One region of the Cryobacterium sp. SO2 genome, then DNA from elsewhere that is predicted to be linked to it. Evidence: predicted binding sites of a transcription regulator. Region 1 holds the regulator's gene; each other region holds the start of a gene.

Region 1 (5,152 bases):
AAACGCTCCTCCTCCAGCCCGCGGAACAGCACCGAATCGGGGTCTGGCGTGACGGTGTTCCAGCCCATGTGCGGCAGCACGGGCGCCGGCAGCGCCGTGATGGTGCCCGGCCACTCGCCGAGCCCCTCGGTGTCGGCGCCGCGTTCGACGCCGCGCTCGAACATGACCTGCATGCCCACGCAGATTCCCATCACTGCGCGCCCGCCGGAGAGGCGTTTGTCGATGATGTCGCCGCCGTGGGCCTCGTTCAACGCCGACATCACGGCGCTGAATGCGCCGACACCGGGAACGAGGAGGCCGTCGGCTTCCAACGCGAGCTTGCGGTCGCCGGTCAGGGTGACGTCGGCTCCGGCCAGTTCGAGCGCCTTGACGGCGGAGTGCACATTGCCGGTGCCGTAGTCCAGGACGACGACGCTGGTCATAGAGCGCCCTTGGTGGACGGGATGCCGCTGACGAGGGCGTCGTAGGCCTTGGCCTGGCGGAAGGCGCGGGCGAAGGCCTTGAACTCGGCTTCGGCGATGTGGTGCGGGTCGCGGCCGCCGACGACGGTGACGTGCACGGTGAGCGCGGCGTTGAACGCGATCGCCTCGAAGACGTGCCGCACCATGGAGCCGGTGAAGTGGCCGCCGATGAGGTGGAATTCGAAGCCGGCCGGTTCACCGGTGTGCACGAGGTACGGGCGGCCGGAGATGTCGACGACGGCCTGCACGAGGGCCTCGTCCAGCGGCACCAGGGCGTCGCCGTACCGGGAGATGCCGGACTTGTCGCCGAGGGCCTGCTTGATCGCCTGGCCCAGCACGATGCCGATGTCTTCGACGGTGTGGTGCACGTCGATCTCGATGTCGCCCTTGGCGTGCACGGTGAGGTCGGTCAGCGAGTGCTTGGCGAACGCGGTGAGCAGGTGGTCGTAGAACGGCACTGTGGTGTGGATGTCGCTCACTCCGGTGCCGTCGAGGTCGATCGAGAGATCGATGCTCGATTCGCTGGTTTCGCGCTGCAGGTGGGCACGGCGAGGCGCGGGCGTGACGTTGCTCATGGCGTTAGTTTATTCGGCTATCGGACGAAGCCGTGCGATGGCGGTGAGGAAGGCGCTGGTCTCGGCCTCGGTGCCGGCCGAGACGCGCAGGTGGCCGGGGATGCCCACGTCGCGGATCAGGATGCCCTCGGCCAGGAGCGCCTCGAACAGTGCGTGCGGATCGGCCACGCCGCCGAAGAGAACGAAGTTGCTGCCGCTGCGCAGCGGCGAGAAGCCGAGCGCGCTGAGTTCGGTGACCAGACGGTCACGCTGCACCCTGATGTCGTCCACCATGGCGAGCATCTCCCCGGTGTGCGCGAGCGCCGCCACGGCGGCCGCCTGGGTGAGCGCGGAGAGGTGGTACGGCAGGCGCACCAGGCGGAGCGCATCCGTGACCGCCGGATCGGCGGCCAGGTAGCCCACCCGCACGCCGGCGAAGGCGAAGGCCTTGCTCATGGTGCGGGACACCAGCAGGCGCGGGCGGCCGGCCAGGAGGCTGAGGGCGCTCTCGGTTCCCACCGGGGCGAACTCGGCATAGGCCTCGTCGACCACGACGATTCCATCGGTGGCGTCGTAGACGGCCGCGATGGTCTCCAGCGACAGCGGGGTGCCGGTCGGGTTGTTCGGGGAGCAGAGGAAGACGATGTCCGGCGTGGTCTCGTTCACCCAGCGCACGGCCGTCTCCGGGCTCAGCTCATAGTCGGCGTCCCGGCCGCCGGGGATCCACCGGGTATCGGTGCCGGACGCCAGGATCGAGTACATGGAGTACGTCGGCGCGTAGCCGAGCAGGGAACGTCCCGGTCCGCCGAAGGCCTGCAACACCTGCTGCAGCACCTCGTTGGAGCCGTTCGCGGCCCAGATGTTGTCGAGGGTGAGACCGTGCCCGAGGTAGCCGGCGAGGTCCTCGCGCAGCTGGGTGAACTCCCGGTCGGGGTAGCGGTTCACGGTGAGGATCGCCTCGGCGAGGGCCTGCGCGATGTCGGCGGCGACGGCCGGCGGGATCGGGTGGGTGTTCTCGTTGACGTTCAGCGCCACCGGCACGTGCAGCTGCGGTGCGCCGTAGGGGATTTGTCCGCGAAGGTTGGCGCGGAGGGGCAGGTCGTTGAGGCTGGTCACCCGAACAAGCTTAGTTGCGCCGTGGGCGCCCGCTTTCGGGGCAGCAGGCGACGGCTAGTAGGAGGCGGGCAGAGCGAGACGCTGGCCGGGCTCAACGGCCTCGGAGGAGAGCTGGTTGAGGTTGACGATGTCGGCGATCACGTCGCGCGGGTCCTGCTTGGGTGCGATGGACTCGGCCAGCTCCCAGAGGGACTGACCGGCGTCGATCGTGACGTATTCGAACGCCGCGGCGCCCACGCCAGCCGTGCCCTCCGCGGCAGCGACGCCGCCGTTGACGGCGACGGCGATGGAGCCCAGAACCAGCGGCAGGGCCGCGAGCGTGGTGAAAACAACGCGACCACGGCGGGTGAGCCGCAGGTGCGTGCGCGGCACGCCGGTGGCTGCCGCGTGGCCGATGGAAGGACGCACGGCTATCGAGCCGGGCTTCACTGCGTATGCTGCGCTCATGTCGAACCTCCTGGTAACGCATCCGGCCCTCGGCCGGGAGGGCCGGATGCGAATCTATGTTCCGAATATATCTTCGAGTGTTCGAACAAGCAACCCTGTTTCCGGATATTATGGAAACAGATTTCGCAACACACTCGAATACCTGTCTACGATTCCGAGCCCCTTGGCTACAGTTTCGATCGGGTAGCAGTACTCAAACAGACACCACCGACATTCCTTCTGACGTGATCCCTGACCTGATCCGGCTGCGTCAGATGCACCCACCCGGAACCGACAAGCAGAGGAGCGATAACGTGGCACAGGAGAGCACACCTCGGGATAAGGGCGGCACCCGGCGCCGCAAGAGCCTGAGCGACAAACAACGCGCCATCATGGACGTCATCCAGCGCTCAGTGCGCGACAGGGGCTACCCGCCGAGCATGCGGGAGATCGGTGACGCAGTGGGCCTGTCCTCGCTCTCGAGCGTCACCCACCAGCTCAACCAGCTTGAGCTGAGCGGTTACCTGCGTCGTGATCCCAACCGGCCGCGTGCCCTCGAAGTCCTCATCGAGCTGCCGCAGTCCACCGACGAGGTCACACCCGGTGCTGCCGACGATTACCAGTCCGGCATCCAGGTGGGTGACGCGGCGATGGTGCCGTTGGTCGGTCGTATCGCCGCCGGTATCCCGATCATGGCCGACCAGCAGATCGACGAGATCTTCCCGCTCCCCCGCCAGCTGGTGGGCAAGGGTGAACTCTTCATGCTCAAGGTCGTCGGTGAGTCGATGATCGACGCGGCCATCTGCGACGGTGACTGGGTGGTCATCCGACAGCAGAAGACCGCGGAGAACGGCGAGATCGTGGCCGCCATGCTCGATGGCGAGGCCACCGTGAAGGTGCTGCGCCAGCGCGACGGCCACACCTGGCTACTCCCCCGCAACACCAACTTCGAGCCGATCCTGGGCGATTACGCCGAGGTACTGGGCAAGGTCGTCGCGGTGCTGCGCTCGGTCTAGTCCGGCAGCACGAGCACAGAGCAGGCCCGGCCCCGCGAGGGGCCGGGCCTGGTGCGTTAACGCGGCATCGGTCAGACCAGCGTGGCGCGAACCGCCCGCGTGGCGTCGACGATGTTGCGCAGCGAGTCGACGGTCTCGGCGTACCCCCTGGTCTTCAGCCCGCAATCCGGGTTCACCCACACCTGCCGGGCTGGGATCGCTTCGAGCGCCCGTTCCAGCAGTTCGGTGATCTCAGGCACGCCCGGCACCCGCGGGGAGTGGATGTCGTACACGCCCGGGCCGATGCCGTGGTCGAAGCCGCTCGCCTGGATGTCGGTGACGACCTCCATCTTCGACCTGGCGGCCTCGATGCTGGTGACGTCGGCGTCCAGGTTGCGGATGGCGTCGATCACGACCCCGAACTCGGAGTAACAGAGGTGGGTGTGGATCTGGGTCTGGTCGGCGACCCCGGCCGTGGCGAGCCGGAACGATCCGACCGACCAGTCGAGGTAGTCGGCGTGGTCCTTCTTCTTCAGCGGCAGGAGTTCGCGCAGGGCGGGCTCGTCCACCTGGACCACCCGGATGCCCGCGGCCTCCAGGTCGCCGATCTCATCGCGCAGGGCCAGGGCCACCTGGCGGGCGGTCTCGCCCAGCGGCTGGTCGTCGCGCACGAACGACCAGGCCAGGATGGTCACCGGTCCGGTGAGCATGCCCTTGACGGGCTTCTCGGTGAGGGTCTGGGTGTAGCTGGACCATTCGACCGTGATCGGCCGGGGCCTGGACACATCACCCCAGAGGATCGACGGTCGGGTACACCGGGTGCCGTAGGACTGCACCCAGCCGTTCTCCGTGACGGCGAAACCGTCCAGGTTCTCGGCAAAGTACTGCACCATGTCGTTGCGCTCGGGTTCGCCGTGCACCAGCACGTCCAGACCGAGGTCCTCCTGCAGCTGCACGACCCGGGCGATCTCGGCGCGCATGACATCGCGGTAGTCGGCCGGGGAGAGGTCCCCAGCCACCAGGCGGGCCCGGGCGCGACGAATGTCGCCGGTCTGCGGGAACGAGCCGATGGTGGTGGTCGGCAGCGGCGGCAGGTCGAGCACGGCCGCCTGTGCGGCCACCCTGGACTCGTAGTCGCCGCGGCTGAAGTCCGCCGGCGTGAGGATCTCGAGCCTGGAGCGCACGGCGCCGTCGCGCACGCCGGGTGAGACCCGGCGGGAGGCCAGCGACGCGGTCGCCGCATCCAGATGGGCCTGGATCGTCTCCCGTCCTGTGGCGAGGCCCCGGGCGAGGGTGGCGACCTGGCCGATCTTCTGGTCGGCGAAGGCCAGCCAGCCGGCCAACTCGGGACCGAGCTTGGTCTCGTCGGCGACGTCGTGTGGCAGGTGCACCAATGAGGTGGAGGTGGAGACCGCAACGTTCGGGCTCAGGGTTTCCAGCCGGCGCGCGTGGTCGAACGCCGCCGCGAGGTCACCACGCCAGATGTTGTGCCCGTCGATGACACCGCCGACGAGGGTCTTGTCCTTCAGCCCGGGGACGGCAGCCGGCACCGTGCCGCGCACGAGGTCGAGGCCGATGGCCTCGATAGGAGCCGTGGCCA
Region 2 (5,152 bases), 1.9 Mb from region 1:
CCCTGATGCACGGCGCGTCTCGCCGGTTGCGCCCGATCCTGATGACCGCGCTGGCCACGATCTTCGCGTTGCTGCCCATGGCTGTCGGTCTCACCGGGCACGGTGGGTTCATCTCCCAGCCGCTGGCCCTGGTGGTCATCGGCGGCCTCGTCTCGTCGACGGTGCTCACCCTGGTGGTGCTTCCCGTGTTGTATCTGGTGGTGGAGGGCGGCCGGGACCGCCGCCGCTTGCGCCGCGCCGCTCGCTGATTCAGCCGGCGCCGAGGTCGATCCCGTGTGCGGCGAAGAACGGTTGCGGGTCGATCGCGGTGCCGTCCACCCGCACCTCGATGTGCAGGTGGCAGCCGGTTGACGCTCCGGTGCTGCCCACCCCGGCGATCACTTGGCCGGCCGTCACCGTGTCACCGGCCTGTACCAGCGTGGCACCGTCGCGGATGTGGGCGTAGCCGGTGTTGACACCGTCGCCGTGGTCGATCAGGATCCAGTTGCCGTAGGTGCCCAGCTGTCCGGTCTGGATCACGGTTCCGGCGCTGGCGGCGTAGATCGGCGTGCCGCAGGCCGCGCCGAGGTCGGTGCCCGAATGGAACGGTTCGACGCCGGGCAGAGGAAGGTCGGGGCGGGGACCGAAGCCGTCGTTGATGATGCCGACCGCCGGCGTGGCCCAACCCTGATTGCTCAGCCGTGCGCCTAGCACCCCGGCCAGTTGGCTGGTCGCCTCCGCTGAGCGGTCAGCGGATGCCTCCGCCGACTCCGCCAGTGCGATCCGGGCGTTCTCGGCCGCGGCGGCGAGGGCTGCGGTGGCCTGGCTCAGTGTGAGCTCGGCGGCTGCGAGCGCCTCCTGTTTGGCGGCCACGGGAAAGGCGGCCGCGGCTTCCTGGGCGGCGGCGAAGTCGGCTTGCAGGGCATTCGAGCGTGCGGTGTCCAGCTCGACCCGGTCACGGATCTCACTGATGTTGCCGGTGAGGGAGGCCAGCCGATCCACGCTGCCTAGCCGGGCCAGCAGGTCGCCCTCGCCCTGAGCCCCGAGGAGCGCGTCGAAGGCGGTCGTGTCCGAGCTCTGTTGCACCATCGCCCGCACCAGGGCGGCCAGGGTCTTGGTCGACGCGTCTGCCGTGACCACGGCGGCGTCGGCGAGGGCACGTACCTCGTCGACCCGGGTGAGGGCGGCGTCATGGTCGGCCAGGGTCGCCGACAGGTCGAGTCTGGCGGCGTCGTAGGCAGCTTGGGCGTCGGCGTGAGTGGTCTCCGCCGCCGCGAGGGCGGATGCCGCCCTCGACGCGGCCAGCGACGGGGCCTCGTCCTCCGGCGTCACGGGCACTACCGGGCCAACCGGTGCGGGCCGCTGATCCGGCACGGTCGGCACGCTCGGCGTGACCGCCTCCCCGCCCGCAACGGTGCCGGGAACCTCGGTCGGTGACGGTGTGGGAGAACCTTCGGCGGGTGATGGCGTCGGTGTCGCAGTGGGCGTCGGCGTGCCGGTGGGCGTCGGTGTCCCCGTGGACGGCGACGGCGACGGCGATGGCGACGGCGATGGCGACGTCGGCTTCGGGGTCGGGGTCGGGGTCGGCGGACTATTCGGCGTCGGTTTCGGCGTCGGTGTCGGTGTCGGTGTTGATGTGGGCGAGGAGGGGGCTGTCGGCAGTGACGTGGCTGAGGGTGAGGGAGTGGAGGCCGGCGGTGTCGGCGTGGACGGGAGTTGGCTCGTGGGCGTGGGGGAGGCCCCCGGTGCCGAGGACGTCGGTGTCGGTGTCCCAGGAGCCGCGGTCGGAGGCGTTGCAGTGGGAGTGGGAGTGGGAGTGGGAGTGGGAGTGGGAGTGGGAGTGGGAGTGGGCGTTGGTGTGGGCGCGGCTGCGGGCCCGGCAACTAGAGAGGTCGCACTTGTCGGAGCCAGGCCGGGAGTGCCTGCGGGTGCACCCGCCGTGAGCACGACCGAGCCGGCGACGAGCAGGCTCCCGATCCCGAGCTGACGAAGTCGGCGTGCGTACCCACCATGGTGTCCGGTGCGACCGTTCGACGTCAGATTCATGCCGTTTCGCACCCCGGGTTCGGTATGAGTGATAGCCGGTATCCGGCAGGTGGAGGCAGTATCGCACCAGCCGCCGGAGCCCGCTACGACCTGCTGTCCCGCCCTGGCGACCCGCCCTGCATGTGTCGCGCCCCTGCCCGTTATCTGGGTGCGGTGGGGCTGTTGCTGCGTAGTTCGATGAGTACCTGGCCGGGGTCGACGGATGCCGGTGGCCGCGACCAGTATCGGCCGTGATGTTCGAAGATCTGCCAGCCCTGGGCGTGCAGGAGGCGGTGGTGTGGTGGACAGAGCAGGATGCCCAGGCGGATGTCGGTATGACCGTGGTCGCGGGCCCAGTGTTCGAGGTGATGGGCTTCGGTTTGGGAGGGCGGCCGGTCGCAGGTGCCCCACCTGCAGCCGCCGTCGCGCGCGGCCAGGGCCAGCCGTTGCGCCTGGCTGAAGATTCGCTCCTCCCGGCCCAGGTTCAGCGGCTGGCCGTCGGTGTCGAAGACGACCTCGACCGTGCCTGAGGTGCAGATCAATCGGTCGATGCTCTCCTTTGACACCGGCGCCGGGTTGCCTTCGATGTAGCCGTGGCCGGTGCCGTCGGGGATCGCCACGAGGATGTCGTCTGGTTCCGGCGCACTCGCTGCTACGGGTGCGGGCGCGGGGCGCCTGACGGGGCGCTGGTCGGGTTCAGTGGTCAGCACCCGCACGGCGGGGGTGCGGCCGCCGAGCATCCGGTTGGGGTTGACCTCGGCGCCGGCCTTGAGGAGGTCGATGAAGGTGTCGGCGGCGATCTGTTCGGTGCTGCGCGGGTCGTCCTGCACGGCCTTGGCCCACGCGGCCCGGTCCGGGTCGACGAATCTCACGCCGCCGCGGCGGGGGCCGGTGAGGCTGTCGTACACCGACACGATGAACTCGCCCTGCTCCGGTGGGAACAAGCCGTGGATGTGCACCTGCCCGGCCGGGGTCTTCCAGACCCGCAGGTAGCGGTCGTCCCAGGCCTTCTGCTCCCGGATGGCGATGCCGGCCTCGTCGAGTGAGTCCCGCATCCGCCGGGAGCGCTTGAGCAGCGCGTCCACGTTCATCCGCCGGGACTCCTCCAGGAGTGTGCGCACTGCGTCGGCGAGGGTCTGGCCGGTGACGACGGAATCGATGTCGCCCAGGCCGGTTCGGATCGCGTGCGCGGCCGCGACCGAGAGGGCCCCGGTGCTCACGGCGTCGGAGATCGGTGCGTGCCACGGCAGGGCCACCGGCTCCTCGAGCGGCGTGAATTCATCGAACAGACCCGGTGCGATGGCCGATTCGTCCTCCGCCTGGGCCGCGCGCGCGGCCTGCGCTTCCTGCGCGGCCTCGGCATCGCCGAGCATCCGGCCCACGTCCACGAGCTTGCGGGCATCCTGCCGGGTCGACCCGGTCATCTCCTGAATCAACTCATCCGGCGAGAGGAAACCCTGCCGGGCTGCCAAGCCCTCCTGGCCCAGCTCCCGCCTCGACCGGTGCGCGAGGGTCTTCGCCAGCCACACCGACCGGGTCTCCACCAGGCCCCGCAACCGCGCCAGATCCCGTTGCCCGGCCAGTAGTTCCGCATCGCTCAGCGCGTCGTAGTCTGCACTGCACGAGCCCAATTTGTCGACCGCGGAAACCGCCGCCATCAGGGAATCCGCAGCCGCGACCACACCGGGCCCGGTGCTGGAAAGCACCGGGCCGGAGGTGAAGGGATCTGCGATGGTGGACATGCATTGAGAATAACTCAACACCGAACGTTTGTCTGGGCAGAAACAAGGTTGTGGAGAAGATTTCTGACCTGTTTTGCCGGCTCGGTGACGGTGCGGGTGGTGAGCCCACTCGTGCGGTCAGCTTCCCAGATGCTCGTGCAGGAAGGCCGCGACCTCGCCGCGCATGGCGGCATCCAGGATTCCGATTGAGTGCAGGTTGCCGGGCACGGTCACGAGCTGGTTGTTGATCCCCAGTCGGTTGAGATCCTCCGCGAAGCCTGTCGACTGGCTGAGGGGGATGAACTCCTCGGTCGAGGTGCCGATGAAGACCGGCGGGTCGGTGCGGTCAAGCGAGTCGACGGCCGACGCGTCGTCGACGGCCGGACAGTCCAGCAGCGAGGAGCAATCGAGATAGTCGAGCGCGATCTGCTCCAGGCCCGACGACCCGCCTGAGACGACGATGCCCTCATAGCTGAGGTCGACCGGCCCGGAGAGTTCGGCGACGGCCGCGACCCTGCTGCCTTCCGTGAGCGATCCGCGACCGCGGGTGCCGAGGAGCGTCACGAGGTTGCCGCCGGCCGAGCCGCCGAACGCGCCGATGCGGTCAGGGTCGATGCCGTAGGTCCCGGCGTTGGCGCGCATCCACTCCACGGCGCGGCCGACGTCGTCGATCGCGGCGGGGAAGCTGACCTGCGGCACCAGGCGATAGTTCACCGAGTAGGCCACGAATCCCTCGGACGCCAGCCACTCGCAGACATTGCGCCAGTCGCTGTTGGCCTTGTCCCCGCGCGCCCAGCTTCCGCCGTGCACAGAGATCACAGCGGGACGCAACGTGGGCTCGACGGGTGTCTCGGTGAGAGCGCCGGCATCGGCAGCCGTGCCCGTGCCCGCCTCCAGGTTTGCGCTGGCGTCCGCGCCGGAGCCGTCCGCGCTCGCATCCGCCGACGGCGTCGCCGCGGGATCGTCGTCCACAGCCCCGTCCGCAGTGGCCGCATCGTCGGCGGCCGGTGTGACGGTGCCCGCGGGGGAGCACACGTCCAGGGTCAGCTGGGTGCCGTCCGGCTCGGTGGCATAGACCACGTCCTCGTCGATGACAGCATCACCGGGCGCCACGAAGGTGCGGATGCCGACCACGGCCGTTGTATCGACCTCGCTCGCGGTGCCGCCGGCCTGCGCGGGGGCCACGGGGCGCAGATTCCAGTGGAATCCGGACAGCAGTGTGGTTGCCACGACGGCAAGGCCGACGGCATAGGCGACGAAGAATAGGCGAAAGCGTCGGGAGCCTAGTCCGATGGTGCGGCGACCGGTGCTCACTGATGCTCCTGAATGCGCTGGGTGCGGGTACTCCCGAGAATAGATCGCCGGGGCCGGGCCCGCTAATCGGCGGGCTCCCGAGTGAGCCCGGGCGCGTCGTGGAAAATCCCTGA
Region 3 (5,152 bases), 1.3 Mb from region 1:
CGTAGCCACGATGACCTCTCCCGTCACCGCCCGATCACGACGGTGTGAATCCGATTGGGACGAGTTTGCACTCCATCCCCTCCGCCGGTCAAGGGCTGTCAGGAGGGTCGAAGGATGTGCACAGCGATCTGGGCGCTGGCCCGAGGGAGGTGCATTATGGTCGCGTGCGCGTCGCCGCAGGCGTGCCGGATCGGAGAGGTACGGATGTGCAGATGGCTGGCCTATATCGGGGAACCGCTGCGTCCCTCGAAGATCGTGCTCGACGCAAAGCACTCGATCGTCGCGCAATCGCTGGATTCCCCGCTCGGGGCCGAGACCGTGAACGGTGACGGTTTCGGCTTCGGCTGGTATCCCACCGGAGCCCCGGCGGGTACGGCGCCTGCGCTCTTCCACAGCATCGAACCGGCCTGGAATGACGCGAACCTGCGCGAACTCAGCCGGGCGATCGAGAGCCCACTCTTCTTCACCCACGTACGCGCGGCGACCGCGCCCCCGATCCAGCAGACCAACTGCCACCCGTACCGCTTCGAAAACTGGATGTTCATGCACAACGGAGCCATCGCGAGCTGGCGGCAGCTGCGCCGAGACCTCACCCTGGCGATCGACCCCGAACTGTACCCGAACGTGCTCGGGACGACGGACTCCGAGGTACTTTTCCATCTCGCCCTCAGCCTGGGGCTCCGTGACGACCCGATCGACGCCATCGGGCGCGCGATACGCATGGTCGAGTCCGTCGGGCATTCCCAGGACGTGCAGTTCCCCTGGCAGGGCACCGTCGCCGTGTCGGATGGCACCACGCTCTGGGCATTTCGCTACTCATCCCAGGGCCGCACGCGCTCGTTGTTCCACTCGGCAGACATCCCCACCCTGCGGGAGATGTACCCGGAGCAGGAGCGCCTCGCGGCCTTCGGCGACCGGGCCAAGGTCGTGGTCTCCGAACCGCTCAACGACCTGCCCGGTGCCTTTGTCGAGGTGCCGGAGTCCTCAGCCCTCACGATCGACCCCGATGGGTACCGCCACCAGCCGTTCCTGGTCGGCTGAGAGCACCAGCGCACTGGCGCGGGAGATACAGGAAACGCCACCTCGGAGGGTGGCGTTTCGTGTGTTGTCAGCAGCGTGTGGCAACAACCCAATGGTGGAGATGCGGGGAATTGAACCCCGGTCCATTGCTGTGGTCATGTTTCTTCTACGGGTGTATCCAGTGAAGACGTTTTACTCGGCTCCGGAATTTGCCACTGGCACCTACTCCGACGAGCCCAGCCCTCGTTTAAGTCCCCCTATACCCCGAGGCTCAGGATAGGAGCAATCTCTCTAAATGACGTCAGGATCCGAGTAGAGAGCATTCCCGGTCTGACGGTCTCAATGTGGTTCTACTTAGGCCGCGAGGGCGAAAGCGGAACGCGAGACAGTGCGGTTTGAATTGGCACTTATTGTTTTGCAGAGATCGTTTACGAGATAACCCTGCATCCTCGACCCGCTTCTCACAGTTACGCAGGCAATGTCGAAACCGATCATCCCCATGTTCACGCAGCTCCTGGTCCGTTATGAACCTGAGCGATACGCGGTTGTTGTCACACGCTGTTGAGTTTCCAAGACCGCAGTGGCGAACATTTCAGCCCACCACTACGGCCTTTCAGGATACATCACTTTGAGCGCGAGGCGGTAGCCAGGTCCGCTGGGTCCGCTGGTCTAGCCCGTCAAGACCCCGCGACCCGGCCTCAAAAACGCGCCCATCCGTTGGTCGAGCTCGTCGAGACCCCGCGACCCTGCCCCTCAAGCCCCCCCCATCCGCTGGTCGAGCCTGTCGAGACCCCGCGCCCCGGCCTCAGAGCAGCTGGGTATTAGTCGAAGTCACGTTCTGAGGAGAAAGTGACTTTATGAGGAGATAGTGAGTTTATGAGGACGGAATCGGCCAGAACGTCCTATTTTGCGGCCTATTTCCTCTTAAACGTGCGTCGCCCTCCGCTGGGTCAAGCCGGATAGATCCGCGAGATTGCCCTGTGAATAACATGAGATATCCTCGCATAAGCCTCTCATTCGTGGGAGAATGAAGGTATGGACGAAGACCTGGCAGGTGGTTCCACAGCATCTGAGAATGCAGCAGCAGCGGGAGGCGCTCCCCCTGCGTCTTCAGGTGCGGATGCGCCCTGTGATTGGAACACGAGCCTGGCCGGTCCGGCCCGGGTTACTCCCGCTATCACCGCCTCGCCTGACTCCACCGTAGGCGGCACCACCGACACTCGATCCGGCTCCGCGTCCGGGTCCGGCCGGGCCCGCCGTGCCCCGGGCGACAAGCGGCCGGAGTGGCGGGACCCGTCCGAGCTGCCCGGAGTGCAGCGGGTGGTCGCCGGGGCGTTCGGCGAGAAGTTGAAGGTGTTGGAAGAAGCGTCCCGCACGGTGCAGGCAGTGATGGACTCGATCGACGTCGAGGGCCTCAGCGACCCCGAGGTCGTCGCTTTGACGCAGATGGTGGAGCGCACCGGCCGGCCGGTCGATGCGGCCCGGGTGGCGACGGCGAGCGTGGTGGGGTATCGGTCGCGGCGGTTCCTGGGCAGCGAGTCCCTGGCCTGGCGGTTGGGCTGCTCCCACGCGAACGATTTGCTCACCCGGTTGACGGGCGCGTCGGTGCCGGAAATGAAGCGACGGGTGGCGCTGGGAGACAAGGTCTGCCCGCGGGTGCTCGGAGACAGGGTGTTGGAGCCAGTGTTCCCGGTGGTCGCCGCGGCACTTCGGGCGGGCGAGTTGGGTGTTGATGCGGCGGAGACGATCGTGAAGGGTCTGGCCGATTACACGGTGCATGGCCGGTTTGATGCGAACCAGGACGACGTGCACGGCTGTGAAGCGGCCCTGGTCGAAAGCGCAACCGGGTCGATCTTCGGCCGAACCCCCGACCCCGGCGACGACCCGGATGGCAGCGACCCCGACACGGTCTGCACCGGACCGGTGGCACGCCTGGGCGACTCGGACGGATCCGTCTACTCCGTCGATTCTCTGCACGCCATGGCCCTGCAGTGGCAAGCGTTCCTCAACCCCGACGGCGCCGCGCCCACCGAAGCCGTCCTGGAAGCGAAGTCGACGTTCTCCTTCGGCACACTCACCAACGGCCTCCACCCCCTGCGCGGCGCGGTGACGCCGGAGCTCAAGGGCATCATGCAGGGCGTGTTCAACACCTTCCAGTCCGCCCGCTCCGCCCCCGCGTTCCCCTCCGCGGAAGACCAGCAGCGCATTGAGGCCGGCGAACTCGTACCTGGCGAGGTCATCGACGAGCGCACCGGCGGGGAGAAACGCGCCGATATCCTCCGCGGCATCCTCACCCAGGTCGCCCAGGACCCCCGCACCCCCACCATGGGCGGCATGCCACCCACCGTGATGGTGCACGTGAACGCCACGGACCTCCTCGCCCAGGCCGGGGTCGGATGGATCGACGGGGTGGAGGGGCCGATCTCAATGAAGACGATCAACCAGATGATCGACAACGGCGGCTACCGGCCGATCTTCTTCGGCGGCAACGGCGCCGTCCTCGCCCTCGGCGACAAAGTACGCTGCTTCACAGCCCTACAACGCAAGGCCATCACCGCCCGTGACGGCGGCTGCGTCATCCCGGGCTGTGACTGCCCGCCACAGTGGACCGAAGTCCACCATGTGACGTCCTGGCAAGACGGCGGGCCCACCGATGTCTCCAACGGGGTGCTGTTGTGTTGGTACCACCACCACACCCTCAGCACCGGTGGGTGGCAGATCCGGATGGTGCTCGGCATGCCCGAGGTCAAGGCACCAGCCTGGCTCGACCCGAGCGGCGCATGGCGGAAACCCAATCAGCATCGGGCGCATGACCCGCGGACGCGAAGACCACCACACACCGAGTGACCAGTACGTCACGGGGTCTACTTCGACAGGCTCAGCACGGCGTCGACAAGCTCGACCAGCGAGATGGGCTCGACCAGCGAGACCCCTCTGCTAGTCGCCGAGGTTACGGCGGGCGGAGATGGCCCGGTCCGACTCGCGCTTGTCCTGGCGCTCGCGCAGGGTCTGACGCTTGTCGAATTCCTTCTTGCCCTTGGCCACGGCGATCTCCACCTTGGCCTTACCGTCGCTGAAATAGATCTTCAGCGGGATGAGGGTGTAGCCGCCCTCTTTGGTCTTGTGGCTGATCTTGATGATCTCCTGCTTGTGCAGCAGTAGCTTGCGCTTCCGACGCGGCGGGTGGTTCGTCCACGTGCCGGCGGTGTACTCGGGAATGTGCACGGCATCCAGCCACGCCTCACCGGACTCGATGAACGCGTAGCCGTCGACGAGCGACGCCCGTCCGGCACGAAGTGACTTCACCTCGGTGCCGCTGAGCACCATTCCGGCCTCGTACGTGTCCTCGATGAGGTAGTCGTGGCGCGCCTTGCGATTGGTCGCAACGACCTTCTCGCCTTTTTCCCTGGGCACGGCATTCTCCTCGATCAGTTCGGTGCTTCTGAAATTTGACTGGCACCGCCCGGCATCCGCCGGGCAGCCCATCAGTCTAGCGGACGGCGCGGCCGCTGCTGGCCCGGCTGCGCCGGCCGGATCAGACCTTCAGATAACGGGTGATCGCGAAGTTGGCCGAGGCCGCAGCCAACGCTGCTCCCAAGACCAACAGGATCGGCACCACGGTGAGAGCATCCTGCAGGTCGACGAGGGCGAAGCCGCTCAGCCGCACGCCCAAGTAATCCTGCACGAAGAACTTGACGATGGCCACGACCGCACCACCCGCCAACAACGACCCCAGCAGGGCCGCGAACACGCCCTCCAGGATGAACGGTGTCTGGATGAACCTGTTCGACGCACCCACCAGCCTCATGATGCCCAGCTCCTTGCGCCGGGAAAAGGCCGACAGCCGGATGGTCGTGGCAATCAGCAACGCCGCAGCCACCAGCATCAGCGAGGCGATGCCGATCGCCGTGTAACTGGCCACATTGAGCACCGAGAAGATCTGGTCCAGATACTTGCGCTGATCGGCGACACTCTCGACGCCCGCCACGCCGGACAGACCCTCCACCATCAGCTGCGAATCGTCAGGATTCTTGAGGTTCACCCAGTAGGTCTGGTTGAGCTGCTCAGGCGTCACGTACTCGGCCACCGGGTTGCCGGCGAACTGGGTCTGGAAGTTCTCGAAGGCCTGCTC
Region 4 (5,152 bases), 820 kb from region 1:
CACGGAGTAGCAGAGCACCACGGCGGCGAGGCCCGGCGCCAGCGGCCAGGCGGCGAGGGTGCCCAGCGGGTCGAGGCGCTGCTGGGTGGCGCGGCGGGCGGTCACGGGGTCACCGGGCCAGTGGGGGTCGCGGGCTCTGCGTCCGGGGCCGAGGTCCCGGGGGTCGTAGGTGTGTCGGGGCCCGCTGGGGTCCGGAGCGTGGGGGCATCGGCGGTGGAGAGGGCATCCGCGAGTTGCCCCGCCGCGGACGAGTTGCCCTGCTGTACCGGGGCAACTGGTCCGGAAATGGGCAACTCGGCGGAGACCGCGGGGGCGGGCGCCGGGGCGGGCAGGGTGAGCAGCACCGAGGTGCCGGCGCCGGGGCGCGACCAGATCTGCACGGAGCCGCCGAGGCGCTCGATGCGCTTGCGCACCGACTGGCGCAGGCCGAGCCGGTCGCTGCCGGTCTCGGATTCCATGAAGCCGGTGCCGGCGTCGAGCACCATCACCGACACGTTCTCGTCGTCGGCGTCGATGACCACCTCGGCGGAAGCGATGCCGGAGTGCTGGAGGACGTTCACCAGGCACTGTTGAACGGCGAGGCCGAGTTCCCGGTCGCTTTCGGGGGCAAGGCGGGCGAGCGCATCCTTGTCGCCGGTGATGTCGATGACCAAGCCGCGGTCTCGGCTGCGGTCGATGGCGCGGAACACGGCGCTGCCCAACCAACCGTCGCTGCCGGCGGGCGCGGCGCCGGTGCGTTCGTCGACGTGGGTGAGCCAGTCGCGGTCGGCGAGGGTGTGCAGGGTTTCGCGGATGCCGGCCTCGAGGCCGCGGCTGAGCGGGCCGGGCTTGGCGCGGGCCACGGAAACAAGCTGGTTGAGGGTGGTGTCGTGCATCAGCGCGATCGCCCGCACGTCGAAGTCGTGGCGCAGGGTGCGGGACTCGTCGTCTTGCACCGCCTTGTGGATGGCCGGCTGGGCGGCGCGGCCGGTGCGGCGGGTGAGGCCGTCGAGCAGCATCACGCCCACGAGCACGAGGTAGGTGACGATGGTGAACACGTCGGGCCGGTCGGGCACGGCGGTCTGCGCCACGGCCAGGGTGGCGGCGATCTCGGCGAGGAGGAACCCGAGGGTGCTCCACAGCACGCCCACGAGCGCGCCGGAACCGGCGCCGCCGACCATGATCAGGGCCATCTTGGGCAGCGAGATGAGGAACATGTCCGAGGACGAGAACACGCCGGGCATGCCCAGCACCGCGCCGGTGAACAGGTAGGTGCAGGCGGCGCCGAGCACGAGGTAGGCGATGGTGAGCGGCACCGTGCGCCAGCGGGCGAGGAGCGCGAGCAGGGCGCCCATGCCGAGGATCGCCGCGACGGTGAGCTGCAGCCGGTCGGTGACGGGGAACATGCTCAGCGCCAGCACCGACGCCAGCGCGCCGGCCAGGCAGACAAGGCCGAACCAGTGGCTGGCGCGGGCCAGGGCGCGGCTGAGCGTGGCCTGCACCAGGTGGCCGGGTAACCCAAGTGACATTGCGCCCTCTCCGCCTCTGATTATCTCAGGTGTGCGGGATTCGGCGGCCACCCGGCTGGGGGTGTGGCGCCTCCCAGCGCGCGTGGGGGCAGAACCCAGGGTCGCGGTGGGCATGAGACGGATGGAGCGGCGAGGTGCGCGGGCGCTCGTTGGAGTGCTAACCACGGCGGGGCATCCGTCGCTGCACGTGTTTGGTGCGGCGGCACGCGTTGGAACACGTGCCGCGGGTCTTATCACGGGCCGCGAGACCAGACCGGGCGGCACGGCCCGCGGCGGGGACGCGGGTAGGGGTGCGACTCAAAACAGGGTGGGGGTGAGTTCGGGAGGCAGCTCGGCCGCGATGAGGGAACCGGCGGGCGGCGCATCAGTGCCGGTAGGGGTGGCGGTGCCGGGTGGATCGGTGAGCGCCGTGGAGAGGATGCCGCCGGTGGCGGGGTCTTCGCGGCGGTGGCTGAGGCCGTGCGCGCGCATGAGCGGCTGGATGCGGCCGGCCAGCCACTGGCGGTACTCCTTGGGGGCGTAACTGCCGCGTTTGAACATCTCCCGGTAGCGGGGCAGCAGCTCGGGGTGGTCGTGTTCGAGCCACTGGAAGTACCACTCCTTGACCCCGGGCTTGAGGTACAGCGCGCTGTAGAGCACCCCGGTGGCGCCGGCGGCTTTGGCCTGGCGCATGGCCTCGTCGAGGTGGGCGCGGGTGTCGGTGAGGAAGGGCAGGATCGGCATCAGGAACACCGAGCAGTCCAGGCCCTTGTTTCGGATGGCGGTGACCGTGGCCAGGCGGGCCTTGGTGCTCGGGGTGCCGGGCTCGACCGCCTGCTGCAGCTCGTCGTCGTAAATGGCGATCGACATCGCGAGGTCGACGGGGACCTGTTGGCTGGCCTCCACGAGCAGATCGAGGTCGCGGCGCAGCAGCGTGCCCTTGGTGAGGATCGAGAACGGGGTGCCGGAGTCGGCTAGCGCGGCGATGATGCCGGGCATCAGCCGGTAGCGACCCTCGGCCCGCTGGTACGGGTCGGTGTTGGTGCCCAGCGCCACCGGATGCTTGCCCCAGGTGGGTTTGCCGAGCTCCTTGCGGAGGATCTCGGCCACGTTGACCTTGACGATGATCTCGTTGTCGAAGTCCTTGCCGGCGTCGAGGTCGAGGTAGTTGTGGGTGGGGCGGGCAAAGCAATAGGTGCAGGCATGGGAGCAGCCGCGGTAGGGGTTGATGGTCCAGCCGAAGGGCATGGCGCTTTGGCCGGGCACCCGGTTGAGCGCGGACTTGGCGAGCACCTCGTGGAAGGTGATGCCGTCGAACTCGGGGGTGCGCACGCTGCGCACGAGGTTGTTCAGCCGGGCCAGTCCGGGGAGTGCCCCGGCCTGCTCGGTTGTCAGTTCCTGTTCACTCCAGCGCATGCACCAATTCGAACACACGTTCTAGTGGGATGCAAGTGGGCGGGGTGGGCATCCGTGATTTGTGGCGGGTGGGTGAGCTGGTGCACCGGGGCTGGGGTCACTGGGCGCGGTGCGCGGGCAAGGCGCCGCTTCGCGGGTGGCGCGCCACCCGCGTTGCGGCGCCTGACCCGCGCAGCTCGTTTGGGCCGCCGGTGCCGATGGCGCGCCACCCGCGCAACGGCGCGGCACCCGCGCTACTGCGAGTAGGGACGAGCACGGTGGGCAGGAACGGCTGGAGTGGCCCGGATTTGCTAGTGCCCGGGCCCACTCAACTAGCGAAAATGGGCCAGTCCCGGGGTAGCGCGCGGGGCGCAACGATGACTGGCCCAGAATCGCTAGTGCGGGAGGGGTGAGAACTAGCGAAAATGGGCCAGTCTCGGCGGGGCGGGAGCTACGGCCGGGAGCTAGGGCGGGAGCTACGGGCGGTAGCCGCGGGGCTTGAGCTACGGGGTGATAGGCACGGACTCCAGCCCGAGCGGCTTGGTGCGGGGCATGTAGAAGGCCGCCGCGACGGTGGCCACCGCGGTGATCACCAGGGCGAGGAACACGGCGGAGGAGGCGGCCGTGATCGCCGCGGGGTCGTGGCTCTGGTTGCCGGGCAGCGCGTAGATGGCGTTGGCGACGGCGCCGAAGATCGCCACGCCGACGGCGCTGCCGATCGACCTCGCGAACATGCTGGTTCCGGTGACGACCCCGCGTTCGTCCCAGCCGACGCTCGACTGCGCGGCGATCATCGACGGCGTGGCCACCAGACCGAGGCCGAGGCCGATCACGAAGCAGGACAGCGCAACGGTGACGACGGATGGCGTTGACGCGGTAATGGCCAGCACAGCCGTGCCGAGCACGGTGATCGCCATGCCGATGAGCACTGTGGTGCGGAAGCCGATGCGCAGGTAGAGCCGTCCCGATTGTGAGGCCGAGATCGGCCAGCCGATGGTGAGGGCCGCGACGGCGAGGCCGCCGAGGATGGGGGTGGCCCCGAGCGCACCCTCGAGGTAGGTCGGCACGAACGAGGTCAAACCCAGCATGATCGCGCCGACACCCAGCCCGATCAGCGAACTCGTGAGCACCACTCGCCGCGAGAAGATCCACATGGGGAGCACGGGTTCGGCCGCCCGGCGCTCGGCGAACACGAAGGCGACCAGCAGCAGCCCGCCGAGGGTGAAGGCGCCGATGCTCTGCAGCGAGTCCCACGCCCAGGACTGTCCGCCTTCGAGCACGGCCAGGAGGAGGGCGCTCAGCGCGAGCATCAGCAGGGTGGCGCCGAGGTAGTCGACCTTGTGCTGGCGGTGCTGGACGGTTTCGTGGAACGTGCGCAGCAGCATCCATGCCGCAATGAGGCACAGCGGGATGTTGATGAAGAAGATCCAGCGCCACGTCGAGAATTCGGCGAAGAGCCCGCCGAGGGTGGGCCCGACGACGGAGGACACCGCCCACACGCTGGCGAGGTAACCCTGGGTCTTGGCGCGTTCGGCCACCGTGTAGATGTCGCCGGCGATGGTGACCGACATCGGCATGATGGCGCCGGCGCCCAGGCCCTGCACGGCGCGGAACGCGATGAGGGCAGGCATGCTCCAGGCGAACCCGCACAGGATCGAGCCGAGCAGGAAGATGCCGATGCCGAACAGGAGGATCGGCTTGCGTCCGATGACATCGGACAGCTTCGCGTACACCGGCACGGACACGGCCTGGGCGAGCAGGTAGATGGAGAACAGCCACGGGAACTGCGAGAAACCGCCGAGGTCCTTCACGATGGAGGGCACCGCGGTGGCGAGGATCGTCGACTCGATGGCGACCAGCCCGGTCGTCAACATGAGGGCGATCAGGATGGGCCCGCGCTCGGAGCGGAAGCCGACATCCCTCCTGTCGACACTCATCGGATGGCCAGGGCCCGGGTGTCGTTTCTAGAGGTCACCCTGAACGAAAGCTCCGAGCGCGGCTGAGTATTCCGACCACTCGCTGATCGAGCTTGTCGAGATCCTGTCGCGAGGTCTCGACAGGCCCGACCAGCGGATGCGACCTAGGCCGTGAGGTGCAGAGTCGCTGCGGTGGCGGCCAGGGAGGCGGCCGCAGCGGCGGGGTCGTCGCTGAGCTTGGTGCCCAGGCTGGGGATCATCTCGCGCAGGCGCGGCTCCCAACGGGAGTACTCCCCCGGGAAACAGCGCTGCAACAGGTCGACCATGATCGGCGCCGCGGTGGATGCTCCGGGT

What was found. Region 1 encodes LexA, which represses DNA repair genes until DNA is damaged. Its sites were predicted from a motif close to TCGAACANNTGTTCGA; they were not measured.
Region 2: the regulator LexA is predicted to act here: its motif matches at 3,767-3,782, upstream of BJQ94_RS16680 (HNH endonuclease signature motif containing protein).
Region 3: the regulator LexA is predicted to act here: its motif matches at 1,846-1,861, upstream of BJQ94_RS12420 (HNH endonuclease signature motif containing protein).
Region 4: the regulator LexA is predicted to act here: its motif matches at 2,912-2,927, upstream of BJQ94_RS02675 (Rv2578c family radical SAM protein).

Annotation. Positions count from the first base shown of each region.
Region 1 is NZ_CP117849.1:1,388,042-1,393,193, reverse strand. Features, by position in the region: gene hisH (imidazole glycerol phosphate synthase subunit HisH) at 1-422, opposite strand, end outside; gene hisB (imidazoleglycerol-phosphate dehydratase HisB) at 419-1,036, opposite strand; gene BJQ94_RS06350 (histidinol-phosphate transaminase) at 1,046-2,131, opposite strand; gene BJQ94_RS06345 (LysM peptidoglycan-binding domain-containing protein) at 2,186-2,578, opposite strand; gene lexA (transcriptional repressor LexA) at 2,872-3,573, shown strand; gene metE (5-methyltetrahydropteroyltriglutamate--homocysteine S-methyltransferase) at 3,645-5,152, opposite strand, start outside.
Region 2 is NZ_CP117849.1:3,542,680-3,547,831, reverse strand. Features, by position in the region: gene BJQ94_RS16695 (efflux RND transporter permease subunit) at 1-248, shown strand, start outside; gene BJQ94_RS16690 (M23 family metallopeptidase) at 250-1,353, opposite strand; gene BJQ94_RS16685 (hypothetical protein) at 1,370-1,966, shown strand; gene BJQ94_RS16680 (HNH endonuclease signature motif containing protein) at 2,166-3,746, opposite strand; gene BJQ94_RS16675 (alpha/beta hydrolase) at 3,864-5,039, opposite strand.
Region 3 is NZ_CP117849.1:2,652,200-2,657,351, forward strand. Features, by position in the region: gene BJQ94_RS12405 (YbdK family carboxylate-amine ligase) at 1-9, opposite strand, end outside; gene BJQ94_RS12410 (class II glutamine amidotransferase) at 205-1,041, shown strand; RNA gene ssrA (transfer-messenger RNA) at 1,134-1,519, opposite strand; gene BJQ94_RS12420 (HNH endonuclease signature motif containing protein) at 2,056-3,867, shown strand; gene smpB (SsrA-binding protein SmpB) at 3,958-4,434, opposite strand; gene ftsX (permease-like cell division protein FtsX) at 4,556-5,152, opposite strand, start outside.
Region 4 is NZ_CP117849.1:571,193-576,344, reverse strand. Features, by position in the region: gene BJQ94_RS02685 (hypothetical protein) at 1-105, opposite strand, end outside; gene BJQ94_RS02680 (ATP-binding protein) at 102-1,508, opposite strand; gene BJQ94_RS02675 (Rv2578c family radical SAM protein) at 1,806-2,903, opposite strand; gene BJQ94_RS02670 (MDR family MFS transporter) at 3,386-4,819, opposite strand; gene BJQ94_RS02665 (malate:quinone oxidoreductase) at 4,963-5,152, opposite strand, start outside.